3 regions of the Brevibacillus ginsengisoli genome follow, and region 3 is predicted to be linked to each of the others. Evidence: predicted binding sites of a transcription regulator. Region 3 holds the regulator's gene; each other region holds the start of a gene.
What was found. Region 3 encodes Rex, which represses fermentation and respiration genes when NADH is low (regulators of the CRP and FNR family bind a similar motif). Its sites were predicted from a motif close to TTGTGAAATATTTCACAA; they were not measured.
Positions count from the first base shown of each region.

Region 1: ACQCN2_RS01435 (L-lactate dehydrogenase) is a predicted target of Rex. The motif match lies at 2,203-2,220, and genes of this name have one in related genera.
Region 2: ACQCN2_RS13530 (hemerythrin domain-containing protein) is a predicted target of Rex. The motif match lies at 3,091-3,108, and genes of this name have one in related genera.

Region 1 covers NZ_JBNJQR010000001.1:254,005-259,195, forward strand. Annotated here, with positions in the region: gene ACQCN2_RS01420 (alanyl-tRNA editing protein) at 1-453, shown strand, start outside; gene ACQCN2_RS01425 (polyphosphate kinase 2 family protein) at 518-1,231, opposite strand; gene ACQCN2_RS01430 (Crp/Fnr family transcriptional regulator) at 1,378-2,088, opposite strand; gene ACQCN2_RS01435 (L-lactate dehydrogenase) at 2,367-3,314, shown strand; gene gerQ (spore coat protein GerQ) at 3,384-3,770, opposite strand; gene ACQCN2_RS01445 (cell wall hydrolase) at 3,907-4,329, opposite strand; gene ACQCN2_RS01450 (YqaA family protein) at 4,441-5,001, opposite strand; gene ACQCN2_RS01455 (spore coat protein) at 5,118-5,191, shown strand, end outside.
Region 2 covers NZ_JBNJQR010000006.1:42,524-47,714, reverse strand. Annotated here, with positions in the region: gene ACQCN2_RS13545 (hypothetical protein) at 287-559, opposite strand; gene ACQCN2_RS13540 (YwiC-like family protein) at 642-1,391, opposite strand; gene ACQCN2_RS13535 (TIGR04053 family radical SAM/SPASM domain-containing protein) at 1,379-2,476, opposite strand; gene ACQCN2_RS13530 (hemerythrin domain-containing protein) at 2,503-3,036, opposite strand; gene ACQCN2_RS13525 (radical SAM protein) at 3,168-4,349, shown strand; gene ACQCN2_RS13520 (response regulator) at 4,407-5,063, opposite strand; gene ACQCN2_RS13515 (PAS domain-containing sensor histidine kinase) at 5,035-5,191, opposite strand, start outside.
Region 3 covers NZ_JBNJQR010000002.1:187,579-192,769, forward strand. Annotated here, with positions in the region: gene dinG (ATP-dependent DNA helicase DinG) at 1-1,251, shown strand, start outside; gene ACQCN2_RS04505 (ComEC/Rec2 family competence protein) at 1,287-2,174, shown strand; gene ACQCN2_RS04510 (redox-sensing transcriptional repressor Rex) at 2,192-2,812, shown strand; gene ACQCN2_RS04515 (amidohydrolase) at 2,860-4,155, shown strand; gene ACQCN2_RS04520 (hypothetical protein) at 4,553-5,191, shown strand, end outside.

The sequences.
Region 1 (5,191 bases), on a different contig from region 3:
TTGACGTGCACGGAATCAGAGCTGCCCGCTCAAGTCAGCCGATTGATGGAAGAGCAAAAAGAAACCGCCAAGCTCTTGCAAGAGGCCAAAGCCACACTGATTAGCTATGAACAAAAGGATCTGCTTCAGCATGCGGAGCTTCACCAAGGGATGCGAATGATCTCTAAGGTATACCAAGGGCGAAGCATGCAGGAATTACAGCAGTTAGCCCAACAATTGACGACGGCGGACCAGGATTGCCTCGCGCTGTTTCTTTCCGTAACGGATAAATGCCAGTTGGTTTTTGCGAGAGGCGCAAATCTTCAAGTGGATGTAGCCGCTCTGCTCAAGCAGGTACTTCCGCATATCGGGGGAAAAGGCGGAGGCAAACCGGAGATGGCTCAAGGTGGAGGAGCTATTCCTCTGCATCCCGAAGAAGTGTTGCAGCAAGCGAAAATCTATCTTCAAGGATAATTTGCGCATGACAAAATCCCCGGAGCCCCGGGGATTTTGTCTTCAGAAGCAAACTTGCAACGTTTTATATAGATTTACGGGCTTTAATCATGTCGACAACGGTCTTTAGCACCTTAACTCTCGCGTGCCATTTGTATTCGGCCTCAACCAGTGTCCATGGGGCGTAAGGGGTATTCGTACGGTATAGCATTTCTTCTACCGCCGCCTCATAATCCTCCCATTTTTCCCGATTCCGCCAATCCTCTTTTGTCAATTTCCACTGTTTAAACGGATTTTTTTGACGCTCCTCAAAGCGTTTAAGTTGTTCATCCTTGGAGATTTGAAGCCAGAATTTCACGATTAAATATCCATCATCCGTCAGCATTTTTTCAAACTGGTTGATTTCATCATACGCTCGCTTCCATTCATGCTCATGAGCCAGCTTCTCTACCCGCTCTACCAATACCCGACCATAATGGGAACGATCGAAAATTCCGAAACTTCCTTTTTGGGGCAGACGATTCCAAAATCTCCACAAATAATGATGCTTGGCTTCAATTCCATCTGGTGCCGCAATCGAATGAACCTGAAAACCACGAGGGTCCAATCGCTCGGTGAGACGACGAATGGCGCCACCTTTACCCGCCGCATCCCAGCCTTCAAAGACGATAAGAATAGGGATTCCCGCCTGATGAAGCTCGCGCTGCAACAGTAAAAGCTCCAACTGATATTCTTTCAATTCCGCTTTATAATCCTTTTCAGTTTCGTATTGCTGATTAAGATTCATCTTTTCAAGCATCGTGAGTTCCTCCTTGCGTTAGGCTCGTCCTTCACTATGTATCCTAATAAGAATTGTAGTACAGACATCCTTGGAGTGAAAGGGAGAAAAGGAAAAAATTTACGAAAAAACCCCGTCAATGAGGAACGGGGTTTCGTAATATTTCCCTATATTTGGCAAATATCAGGTGGGCAATCATCGCAATGAATGGCTGTCTTAAGGTAATGAATATCTTTGATCAGGATATGTCCCAGTGGAAGTATATCAATTACATCCAGCTTGCGAAGCTCTGCCAGCATCCGATTTACGCTTTCGCGAGTCAGTCCTATATATTGAGCGAGGTCACGGTTGGTTAAGGATAAATCGATTAGGATGCTGCCGTCTTCTTGAGGCACCCCATACGAATTGCTCATGCGGATTAATGTCGAGTAGAGTGCGCCTGTTTTTCCATTCAAAAGTAAATCGCGGAACTTAGATTGAGTGCGACGATGGACCCTTCCCATCCAACGCATGAACTCTATGCAGAATTCACTGTTGCAAAGCAGCAGATTTTCGAGGGTTGCGCGAGGTACAATGGCAACTTCACAGACGTCCATGACGATTACTGTGGAATTGTACACCAGGTTCTTTTCAAATATGCCTACGACTCCAACTAATTCCCCTGGACCACAAACCTGCAAGGTCAGTTCCTTGCCATCCATGGTCGTTTTCATTAGTTTCAGGGAGCCTGAACAAATAAGATAAACAAAGTCTGCTTTATCACCATCGTTAAACAATACATGTGGGGCTTTGAACGTCTGGAGCGTCGCTTTGGATTCGAGTTGTGCGGTAAATGCCGATGAGATTTGTTCGGCAAAAGATAGCCCGTTGGGGGGCATTGTTTGATCACCTCATCATACACGTAAATAAAGTAAGTTAGTCTTACGTAAAGTATAACAAATAAACGAGAAGAAGAATCAAGGAGTTCGTGTGACGATCTTTTGAGAATTTTGCAGTGAATTTAGTCACATGAATGAAAGGGAAATTTGTTACAATACTAACAAAAGCATCCCTTAGTTTTCAATCCTTTTTTCAAGCCTGCATGTCCCGTTAGACGAAGGGTCTGGATGTAAGGGAGAGGTGATGCACAATAATGAACGTATGTGGAGTGAATTAAATGGGAATTTCTTCAAAAATTGTATTGATCGGTAGTGGAGCAGTAGGTGCTACTTTTGCCTATACGGTCTTATTAAAAGGATTGGCTAATGAATTGGTTATTATTGATGCCAACGAAGACAAGGCAATGGGTGACGTACTCGATTTAAATCATGGTCTGTTGCTTGCCAATACGATGAAAATAACAGCGGGGACTTATGCCGATTGTAAAGATGCAGACATTATTGTAATTACCGCTGGTGCGGCCCAACGTCCAGGTGAGACGCGGATCGACCTGATGAATCGCAATGTCTCGATTTTCGATTCCATCATTTCACAGATAACGAAGTACAATCAGAACGGGATCCTACTGATTGCCACCAACCCGGTGGATATCTTGACGCAGGTTGCGTTAAAGCTGTCCGGTTGGGATAAGAACCGAGTCATTGGTTCGGGAACACTTTTGGACACCTCGCGTTTCCGTTATCTCATCGCTGAGAAGATGGGGGTCGATCCGCGAAGTGTTCACGGTTTAATCGTGGGTGAGCATGGTGATACGGAAGTTCCTGTATGGAGTTCCATGTACGTGTCTGGTTTACTTCCTGAGAAAACCGATCAAGACTCTCGTTGGCATTTATCCGATGAGCATAAAGAGGAAATTTATCAGAACACCAAGGGGGCAGCCTACAAAATCATCCAAAAGAAAGGCGCCACCTATTATGCGATCGCCTTGGCGCTCGCCCGTATTTGCGAAGCCATTCTGAAAGATCAACACTCCGTACTTCCTGTTTCCTCCTATCTGGAAGATTACCAGGGAATCAGCGGAGTTTGTATCGGAGTACCTACTGTCGTTGGAAAAAATGGCGTAGAACATCTCGTCCCATTACCTCTCACAGAACAAGAAGAAGCTCAATTAAAACATTCGGCAGACACGCTCAAACAGTTCCTGGTTGAAATCGGGTTCGCCTAATTACACATTTTGACGAATAGAAAAACCGACTTAGCTAATGGCCCAAGTCGGTTTTTCGTATGGAACAGCTTATCGAACTCCAGGTGGCAGTTGTGGACGAACGTAATTTAGGGGCTCATCAAACGTAATGTAATCTAGGTTCACCATCAAGAGCAGGTAGCGACGACCTGTTGTGGGATCGCTAATAATAATATGGTCGCGTCCAGCTGCTTCGAGGATGCCCTTGAATACTTTGGCGTTCCATTCGCTGTTGTTTTCAAAAGTCTGGTAAATCGTAGCCATTTTCCCTAAATTCATACGTAAAATATTTTCTATATAAGATTCTTCTACAAAACCAGTTGGTGTACCGGGGATTGCGCTTCCACTTGGCTGAACGGGCGTAACTTGTTGCATCGGCATCATTTGCTGCATGGGCTGCATGGGCATCATTGGTTGCATTGGCATTCCCATTCCCATAGACTGCTGCTGATCAAATGGCATCATGGGTGTTTGACTACAATCGTAGCAAGGCATCATCATTTGTCCACCGAGACTTGGATAACTCATCGATTTTCTCTCTCCTTCTGATGTACTCGATTTCGCTTGGATGAACTTAGTAAACGCGTGGGCAATTGCTTGGGATCGGGGCAAAGAAACAGTGAGATTTATACCGTCCAACATTTGCTTGGTTGAACCATTGACCTGGACAGCCTCCTTCAGGTTTGAAGAACCATAAGGAATTGGTAGCTGGGTGTTGTTTTTCCCCGTTTATCACTCGTTTTGCCAGACGTCTTTCTTTATCACGGGCCCGTTGATAGAAATACGGTTTTTGTACGGATTCATATCCACCAGGAGATTGATAGACCATGTCACTCACTGTCCGGATGTTTTTAAAATCCATGCAATTCCCGTAAATACGATTCACGCCAACGTTACCTACCATTAGTTCGCCGAGTTCACCTTCTCCTTCTGCTTCTGCCCGAAGTAAGCGAGCCAGTAAATCTACGTCACTTGAGTTTGCCTTGATAAGTGCCATTCGTTCACCTCCACGCTGAAACCTACATTATCAATATATTGGCGAAGTTCGTTTAGGTGATTGTCTAGGTAAAAAAACAACAGCCCACCTTTCTAGAAGGCGAGCTGTAAGTTATTTTCGTTTTCTTTTTTGAACGACATACCAGGTGATCACGAGCAGTACTGTGATTCCGAACAACGCCATTCCCTGATAGTTATCCAGGATTTCTTTGGCATGCTTGCCGTAAAAGTAAAACAACACGCCAATCAAATAAAACTTGAGTCCTCTTCCCAGGATGGCGTACATCATGAGCCTGAAAAAAGAGAATCCGAAGGCGCCCGATAAAATCGTAAACACTTTAAACGGAATGGGAGTAAAAGAGCCAATTAAGATTGCGGCATCTCCGTTCTGCGTGAACTTCTCAGTGGCCACATCTACCCACTTTTGGGGCAAAATCAGATCCAAGAATCGTTTTCCTAAGAACTTCCCCAACAGGAATCCCACTGGAGCACCAAGGATAGAGCCAAGAAAAGCATAGGTGGCATACTGAAAGGATTTGCTAGGATCGAGTAGGCTCATGGCGATTTGCATAAAAAACGGGGGCACGGGAAGCACGAAAGAATCAAGGAACGCCATCGAAAAAAGCCCGAATGCTCCATATTGCATAAAAATTTGGGTGATTTGCTCAAACATCTTGATCTCCTTTGTCATGGTTCAATTGGGTAGCCCAAATTCAATCATTAGTAGGTAATGGCCATTTGGGACATACTGGAGAATGTGAATAACGCGCTGAAGGAGGAAGAATCCTGATGACTCATCATGCTTACGGTGCTCATGAGGTTATTGAATTACACGATGTATTAACCAATACGATTAACACCAT
Region 2 (5,191 bases), on a different contig from region 3:
GGGCATTTTTCCACTATTCTCCTCATTCTATAACAGTTTTACCGAAAAAATTCTCATGAATATATTGCTTTACTACTAAAAAATTGAAAGTAAAGTTTACGATTTTATTTACCGATGATTAAAGTAGACGTTCGTATTTTCCTTCTTTAGACCTAGGTCTCATGGTCTGCGGTCTTTTTATATTGGTTCTTGAATGTCGGAATTCCCTCTGCTAACGAAAAAAACTATCTAAACAGTTCGAAGCTGTTTGTAGATAGTTTTTTCGTCATGCTCTTCACGGGATAATCTATGGTGATGGAATCCCCTGAGCGCTCATGTTCACCAGAATCTCTTCTGCTTTGGATTCATGAACATATATTTTTTTGTCTTTAAGCTCGAATTCATAATGGTTCTTTTTCAGATAATCTTCTACTTGCGTCACTTGTTTTTGCTTCAAGTCATACGAGAGTAATGGAACCATCGGACTTTTATCTTGCATGCCTTTGTAGATGAGAACGCCCGCTACTATGGCAAGGATTACAATTCCTATGAACATCCAACGTTTTTGGATAGCTGTCATACATACTCCTCCTTCTTGCAGTTCACCTTGAACAACTAGAGAAGATGCTATCAAAAAACGCTTCAATGGTCAAATAAGTCTCCTATAATATCCAAAAGGCTCCAACGACAAACCAAACGGCATTCACGATCTCAGTAATTCCGACGGCTATCGGTTTAAGTTGTTGGATTCGTATCACGGAGAGCATCTTGATCGTACTCGGAATAAATAAAAGAGCTAGTAGTGTCGTGGACTGAAAAAGCAAAGCGGTGAGCAACACACAGACATGGTAGGCTATCCCAATCATACGAAATGACTGATTCGTTCGCTCCCGAATCATCGATTTGACATAAAACACACTGCCTGTGAAGTAGACGATATTAAGTCCCATAGCAAGAAGAACAGTGGATACTTGCACCTGTTGTCCGAGGCTAGCTGCAATGGGTAATAGCATCGTTAATGCCGTAATGCCCGCCAAATCATTGCCAAAGTGACGTTCCTTCTTCTTCACAATGAATATGACGGAAATTCCCAATAATGGCACCATCGCAAGAACCGGGAGAAACGCTTGAGGCTTGTAAAGAAAAGGAATCAGCAAGAAACAGACTGCTCCAAGTGAATATACGAGGAAGCATAATAGCAATTCCCTCATTCTTCTTGGCTGCCTCACGATCCCGAGAAAAGCATACATGGCCAAATAGCCCATAAAGAACCCAATACCGGCAAACGCGTGATAGAGTGTATGCCCAGAAATCGCAATTCCTAATAAAAAGGGCATGATCAACATCGCCCATGCCCCATGTTCACGTGGAAAAATCCAAGTTGGCTTCGTTTGGTTGCTTACTGGTTGCAAGCTACCTCACTTCCTTCATGATTCCAACCTTTTGGAATGTAAGCACATCCCGGATCACTTTCTAAATAATCACCTGTTACGGCGTATGCCCTTGCGCGTGAACCACCGCAAATTTCGTTAAATTCACATGCGCCACACTTTCCTTTATATTTGCTTGTGTCACGCAAATCTTTAAAGATCGGGTTGTTCCGATAAATTTCAGCCAACGGTGTATTTCGCACATTATCCGTAGGAATTGGCAAGAAACCGCTTGGCATAACATCACCAATATGAGAAATAAAGACAAAACCGCGACCATCCGTAATACCGTGTACGGCGCGTCCGATAAAATCTGGGCGCTTCTCCTTCTGAACGACACGTCCAGAATCCATAATGACTTCTTTCTTTTGAATCGCTACACGGCGAAAAGCAGGTGCTGCCGTCGTTTTAATGCTATAGCTTACTTCCTTGGTTTTCTTCAACAGCCATTCGTAAATGCGCTCATGTTCTTCGGGCGACACCATATCGTCTACTTGCCCACGTCCGGTTGGCACCAGGAAGAACACACTCCAAAGAACGGCTTCCCAGTCCTCTACCAACGCAGCAATCTCTTCCAACAGATGGGCGTTGTAACGTGAGACAGTCGTGTTAATTTGAATAGGTAGACCTAATTCCTTTAAATTTGCTAACGCTTTCACCGTCAAGTCAAAAGAACCCTTTGTTCCACGGAACTGATCATGAACCTCAGCGTTAGGACCATCTACACTGAATGCCCAACGCGCCAAACCGGCATCTTTTGCCTCTCGCATCGCGTCAAGCGTTACACGTGGAGTCGCACTTGGCGTCATCGATACCCGAAGCCCTTTGGAGATTGCGTAACGAGTCAATTCGAATAAATCAGGTCTCATCAGCGGGTCCCCACCTGTAAAAACGAGCAGCGGATTGCCCATCTGTGCGATCTGATCAATTAAGTCCTTGCCTTCCTCGTGTGTAAGCTGGCGCGGGTCAGGCAGCGGCTGAGCTTCAGCTCGACAGTGCAAGCACTTCAACGCACATGCACGAGTCACTTCCCAAATGGCAATAAACGGATTCTCATTATACTTCACTACATTCACTCCTTGTGACTTGTGAGTTAATTGGTTCGATGACGCATATTTAATAATTCGCAAAGAGCATTTGCTTTTTGATCTTCGGAGAGAATTTGTTCAGCCATTGGAAACAGCACGTAATTTTCCTTATAAATGTGTTCGGCGAGACATTCGTCAACCTGCTGGAATAGACAGTTAAATCTTTCGGTTCTTACTTTATTCCGGCGACAGGCTTCTATCTCCGCTGTCAATTCGGCTCGCAGCATCCGTAACTGACTGTGCTCGGTATTCATGGCTCGGACGGGTCCGCTTGCTTCTCCTAACACTTTAGCGATCAACGGAAAGAGTAACAGCTCTTCTTCCAATAGATGATGTTCAAGTTCATGCCGCATGAATGAGCTAAATTTATCTAAAACTTCGCAATTTTCTTCTGTCCATAGATCATTGATTGATAAGGCAAGCTTGAGTTCTTCCAAGCGATCTTCTACAATCTCATGATCTTTATAGTAAAAAGCGAGTAGCTCTGAACGGTTGTGATGGTAATATTTCGCTATACAACCCCTCAAAGATTGCGGCATTCCCATTCCCTCCCTTACTTATAAACACATGGTAACGCAAATTGTTCTGAAAAGTTGTGAAAAATATCACATCTCACGTCCATTTCAGTTGTTACAATGGGTTTATGCAATCATAAGGGAGGAATTAGTAAATGATTGGATTGTCCAGTCTGCTTGAAACAACTCAAACTTTTGGTGACAAGCTGCGTTATTCCGAGGAAGCACGCGGACAACACAGCGGTACACATAAAGGTCATGGACCTGTTGTGGTTTGGAACATCACGCGTACTTGCAACCTGAATTGCTTACATTGTTACTCTAGTTCGGAAGCGGTTGCATACGACGGAGAGCTTACCACAGAAGAGGCAAAAAACGTGATCGATCAACTTTCGGAAGCGAATGTCCCGGTTATTCTCTTCTCCGGTGGAGAGCCTCTCATTCGTCCTGATATTCTCGAATTAGCAGAATACGCGATTTCCAAAGGGATTCGTATTACTTTCTCGACCAATGGTACACTGATTACTCCTGAGAAAGCGGCCAAGCTGAAAGATCTTGGCGTAAGCTACGTTGGGATTAGCCTTGATGGAATCGGTGAAACTCACGATAAGTTCCGTCGTAAAGAGGGAGCTTTCGAAATGACCTTGAAAGGGATTCGTAACTGCTTAGCAGTCGGTCAAAAAGTGGGTCTGCGTTTCACGATGAATCGTCACAATATCGATTCCCTGCGTTCCATCCTAGATTTAATGGAAGAAGAAAATATTCCGCGCGCGTGTTTCTACCATTTGGTGTATGCAGGTCGCGGTTCCGTAGAAGACGATATTACGCATGAGCAATCTCGCGAAGCCCTAGACACCATTCTTGAAGCCATCCAACGTTTCGCAGATAATGGAACCCCACGCGAAATCCTGACCGTTGATAACCATGCGGACGGCGTATACCTCTATCTCAAAACTAAAAAAGAAAACCCTGAATTAGCGGAACGCATCTATGAAAAATTGGTCCGCAACGGTGGAAACCGCTCCGGTATCGCGATTTGCAACATCGACCACCGCGGAAACATCCATCCAGATCAATTCAGTCAACAAATTACGTTTGGTAACCTGCGTGAAAACAGCTTCCAAGAAATTTGGAACAGTGATCATCCAATCCTTGTAGGTCTACGCAATCGCAAAGAGATGATCAAAGGCCGTTGCGCTAGCTGTCAGTACTTCAATGTATGTAACGGAAACTTCCGTCCTCGCGCATTTGGATACTATGGCGACTTCTGGGAATCCGATCCACAGTGCTTCCTGACTGATGAAGAGATCGGCCTTACGACTCCGAGTGGAGTATAAATAAGAAAAGAAGGTGCCCTTCCAGTAGAACAATCTGCCGGAAGGGCACCTTTTACTTTATTCAAAATCTAGCAAGCCTTTTTTCACCGCATAACGAACTAAATCAGGACGAGTTCTGAGATGTAGCTTCTCCATGATTTTACTCTTGTGTGTCTCGACTGTTTTGACTGAGACAATCAATTGCTCGGCAATCTCTTTATTGGAATAGCCTTTGGCGATGAGCACCAGGATTTCTCTTTCTCGGTCAGTCAAGACGTCGAACTTGCCTTGATCTTCACCTTTTTGCACACGTTGCAAAAATTCTTGAATGAGTGACTTCGTAGCAGACGGATATAAATAGGCAGCACCTTGAAAGACCGTGCGAATCGCTGAGATCAAATCAAGGTCAGGCGCGCTTTTGAGTATATAGCCGGATGCTCCCGCTTGCAGCACACGAAACAGATACTCCTCGTCATCATGCATGGTAAGAACAAGAATATCAATCTCAGGAGCGTCAGCTTTTAAACGAGTGGTCGCCGACAATCCATTCTCTCCCGGCGGCATACTCAAATCCATCAGGACAATGTCTGGCTTCAACTCCAGTGCCTTCTGATAGGCTTCTTTTCCGTCTGCCGCTGTTCCGACCACATTCATGTCTTCTTGGGCACCGATAAGCATGGAGAGCCCAGACCTTACGATCGCATGGTCATCTGCTATAAGTACCCGTATCGACATATAATGGTTCTCCCTTCTCATTCACAGGTATGGTTACTCTAATCGTTGTTCCTTTGTTAAGGGTGGAATTAATCTCGACCTGACCACCTAACAGATGAGCGCGTTCTTTCATGCCAAACAGCCCAAGT
Region 3 (5,191 bases):
AAAGAGGATGCTTCGCAATGGACTCAGCTTCTGTACCACTGGGCGTTGAAGCGCGCGAAGGAAACCACAGAGATTGGGCGTGCGACCATTCGTTATAAACTGTCGGACTTCTACGGAAAAGACGAACGGATCCGCAAAACATCAGATAAACTGATCGTGAGTTTGACTCGATTCGCGGAACAATTGGAAGCGTACCTCAATCTGACCAAGTCTGTTGAGGATACGTTCACCTATTCTATCAGAAGCTATCAGACGAATATGAGAGGACTTCTGGAAGAAATCAAGCAAACAACTCAAGCAATTCATATCCTGCTCGTGGAAGAAAGAGAAGACTTGGTAAAATGGATGGAGATTGAATCACGCACATCCCGCAAACATCTCTTCCTGTTCAGCTCTCCACTCGATATCGCCGAAGCTATGAGAGAGCAATTGTTTGAGAAGAAACGTAGTGTGATTCTTACTTCAGCGACGTTGACGGTGAAAAATAGCTTTGACTACCTAGTGGAACGATTCGGATTTGATCCCAAGCAATCAAAGAATTATCGTACGCTATCGCTGCCGTCTCCGTTTCATTATGAAGAACAGGGATTGCTGTTACTGCCTGCTGACTTGCCGTCTATTGCGGAAAGTGATGGACAGTATCTCAATGCTGTCATTCAGGGATGTATTGACGTAATTTTGGCTGCACAGGGAAGAACACTCATCTTGTTTACTTCCTACTCCATGCTTCGTCAGGTATATGATGGGCTGAAAACAAGATTGCCGGACGAGGAAGGCATTACCTTGTTAGGTCATGGCATCGACAGCAGTAATCGAAACAAATTAGTTCGCAAGTTTCAGCGGGAGCCACGAACGGTATTGCTTGGGACGAGCAGCTTTTGGGAAGGGGTAGACATACCGGGTGATGCTTTAAGTTGCCTGATTATCGTTCGGTTGCCTTTTGCGCCGCCAAATCACCCATTAACGGAAGGGCGTTCGGAGAAACTAAAGGAAGAGAAGAAAAATCCGTTCATGGCCTTGTCGCTACCTCATGCAATCATACGATTCAAGCAAGGAGTAGGACGTCTGATACGCCATCATCAAGATCGTGGAGTCATTGTGGTATTTGATACCCGCATTGTCGAATCCAGGTACGGACGATCCTTCTTGAAGTCGCTACCGCCTTTTCAGACGAAGACAGGTACCTGGACACAATTGCGTGAAATGATTCGACCATTTTTGAACGGTATGCTAGTGGACGAAGAGTCATAGAATGAACCAACTGTTTTATAAGGGTGGTTGGTTCCATGAAATATACGTACCCATTGCTTCTGATTCTTACTTTACTACTTGCGGCCTGCACAATAGATGAGCATCTGAAGAATGTCGTCAAAGTGGACGACCCCATTTTGAGCGAAAATGAGAATGACTTTATCGGCATGGTGACAACATTTTTCCCGCTGAATGAGGGAGAGAGCACACTGATCCGCTTCCCGAATGGCAAGAAATTGCTGATTGATACAGGCAGTGCACAAGATGCTTCAGATTTGATAGAGTTATTACAGGAACGCAAAGTAACCAAACTGGATTATGTCATCATTACCAACGATTTACCCAACCATGCGGGAGGTTACCAGACACTCGCCAATAGCTTACAGATTGACACGGTAATGATACCAGAAGCCATCAGCAGATCCATTCGCCATGTCGTTCCGATTGGTCAAGCTAAAAAACTAGTCCTTCTTCGGGAAGGAGATGAGCTGGCCTTCGATCATGAGATCACCATAAAAGTACTCAATCCAAGTGAGCCGTTATTTCTTTCTCCACAAGATCATTCTCTGGTGTTCCTTTTACGGCAAAATAAAATAAAGTATCTATTCACAAGCGGCATTGGAGAAAAAAGTGAAGAAAGACTCCTGGAGCGCCATCCAAAACTTTTGCGAGCTGAGATTCTAAAGGTGGCGAATCAGGGAAGCAATCAAGCCTCTTCGCAGGTGTTTTTAAGTAAAGTGGACGCGCAGGTGGCTGTTATCGAGTCCGGAATCTTGGAGAACGGATTCAAGGGAACCCAGTCGGAGATCATGGAACGATTAAGCGAATCCTGGGCGGAAACATACGTAACAGGACAACACGGAACGATTACGATTTTATCCAATGGAAAAGACTACAAGGTTTTAAAGCGTAAAAAGGAATAGAGAGGGGGAATTGGAGCATGAAAGCACCTAAAATTTCAGATGCAGTTGTCAATCGACTTCCAATTTATTTGCGTTATTTAACTTCATTGAAGCAAATGGACGTTAAAACGGTTTCTTCTCAACAAATGGGAAAAATATTAGACGTGAATCCGGCCCAAATCCGTAAAGATCTAGCCGCGTTCGGGGATTTTGGGAAAAAAGGGATTGGTTACGATGTCGATTATCTTATCGAGAAAATCAGACAAATTCTAAAGCTTGACCAGGAAATCCATGTTGCTCTGGTGGGGGCAGGTCACCTGGGACATGCGATCAGTAACTATAACGTCTATTTGAAGGACAACATGCGGATCGTCGCTATTTTTGATGCGGATGAATCCAAGCAAGGAAAAGAGATTGCCGGCTTAAAAATTTATTCGATGAACTCCCTAAAAGAAGTCGTGTCCAGCATGCAAATTCGTTTGGCCATCATCACTGTACCTGCTCAGGCAGCGCAGGAAGTAGCGAATTTGTTAGTCGAAGCGGGAATTGAAGGGATACTTAATTTTGCGCCAATGAATCTTCGAATGGAAAAGGATGTGCGAGTGCATAACGCGGATGTGACATCCAGTTTGCAAAGCTTAGCGTACTACCTTACCTAATGGCTAAAGGTTTGTATATCACACAATGATTGGAGAGTCCTAAGAAAATGAAAACGATCATTACACATGCTACTATCATAACCGTGAATCCAACGAATGATGTGATTCTGGATGGAGCAGTTGCTTTCGAAGGAAATATCATTACATATGTAGGTGAGACCCCAGCGGATCTGTCTGGCTATGATGAAATCATTAACGGGAAAGATAAATACATACTCCCAGGTTTTGTTAATACTCATGGACACGTGGGAATGTCCCTTTTGCGCGGGTATGCGGACGACCTTCCGCTTCAGCAGTGGTTGGAAGACAAGATGTGGCCGCTCGAAGCTCAATTTACGGCTGATCACGTCAAATGGGGAGCTTATTTGTCCATTATCGAAATGATCCGTACAGGTACAACCACCTTTGTGGATATGTACGATCACATGAATGAAGTGGCCCAAACTGTACAAGACTCTGGTATGCGCGCTCGTTTGTGCCGCGGTATGATTGGATTCTGCTCAGCTGAAGAGCGTAAGGCCAAACTAGAAGAAGCCACTCGATTTGCCCGTGACTGGCACAATCAAGCAGATGGACGCATCACTGTGATGATGTCTCCACATGCGCCGTATACTTGTACACCAGATTTTATTACGCAAATTCTTGAACGCGCTCATGAGTTGGACCTTCCGATGCATATTCATATGTCCGAAACGGCTTTTGAAGTGGAGCAAAACGTGAAGGATTATGGAGTTCGTCCAGTAGCCCATCTGGAGAATTTGGGAGTATTTTCACGACCAACGCTTGTGGCGCATGCCGTACATTTAACGGATGAAGAGATCGATACTTTGGCAAAATATGATGTGAAAGTATCTCATAACGTCGTGAGCAACCTAAAATTGGCGAGTGGTGTAGCTCGGGTTCCTGACATGCTTGCGAAAGGCATCAGTGTATCGCTTGGAACAGACAGCTCAGCCAGTAACAACAACCTGAACCTGTTTGAAGAGCTGAAGTTGTCAGCTATTCTTCATAAAGGTGTGAACCATGATCCGATTGCCGTTCCAGCCGAACAGGCACTTCGTATGGCAACGATCCTTGGAGCAGACGGTGTCTTCCAAAAAGACAAGCTTGGTTCACTTGAAGTCGGCAAACAAGCGGATATGATCATGCTCAACAGTGCCCAAGCTCACTTCCATCCTGCGCATGACCCTATCTCGCATGTGGTGTACGCAGCCAATGGACGTGACGTATCCGATACGATTGTTGCGGGTCAATTTATCATGCGAAATAACGAACTTCTGACGGTCGATGAAGAACAAGTTATTTTTGAAGCGAATCGTATGTTTCAAAAGCTGAATCGATAAGTTTCACCCTCATGGAGATGAATGAAAAAGTCCTCCCATCAGAGCATTGACGGGAGTTTGGTGCGGCAAAAAGTGTAGGTAGGGGTATTTTGGTTAGCTTCCATCGTGGCAGTTCCGCCAAATGTGTTTCAATGAGGTGTGGCGATAATCAATTGTTGATGGCTGAGGTAATGCTCTAAGCGGTGATGATAACCCTGCCCAGGAAACGGTGTACTCCTGTAGCAACGACTCCATTGGATCCAGGGTTGTCGTCGGCAGTTTCACACGCTCACCTCCTTGGGGTGTAACTGTAGTATGACCCTTCGTCCTTTCGCTATGTTTAGCAAGTTTTCGGCATCGTTCTAAAACCTTCTTGTCCTGCATAATTTTTAGGAACCTGGGACGAGGGGGGATAGAATTGTACATCAGACGAAAACAGCTTTGGTGGCTATTTCCTATTTTTGTGAGTTTGTTTGTACTTGGAGTCGCCCTGGCGAAATGGACAGAACAAACCTTACCCCTCTATGCACACTCAGCAACTGATGGTGAAGAAGGTACGCTTGATGCAAACCGGATTCAAGTAGAGAAATTAATCAACCAACTAAAGGCAGATTATCCAATCTCCTATCAAGTCCAGACGCGGGGTCAGTTATACCGGGGAGTGTATCATGGAGAAGGGTTTGACTTATCCGGTGAGGTGTCAGGTCACACCATCAACATGAAGCGCTCAAACTCAAAGCTTTCCCTTGTGATAGATGGTCACCAGGAGAATCCGGAGTTCTTACCCTACGCCTTGTTTACACCATATGAACATGCAGCAGTGATTCAGGGACAATTACATTCCATTGAACCCCGTATTCTGGAGGGGAATCCATCTAATCGTAAAGGATTCCAGTTCACTCTTCCTGCCGATCAGGTTCGTGAGATGTTAGCCTTATGGTTAGGTCCTCAATTTCAAGCAGATGCTGTCCTAGATCACTATATGGAGAGTGTAGTCATCCGCTATGAGCTGTGGTATGATACGAATGATCATCAGTTGAAACAGTTGACTGTCAAT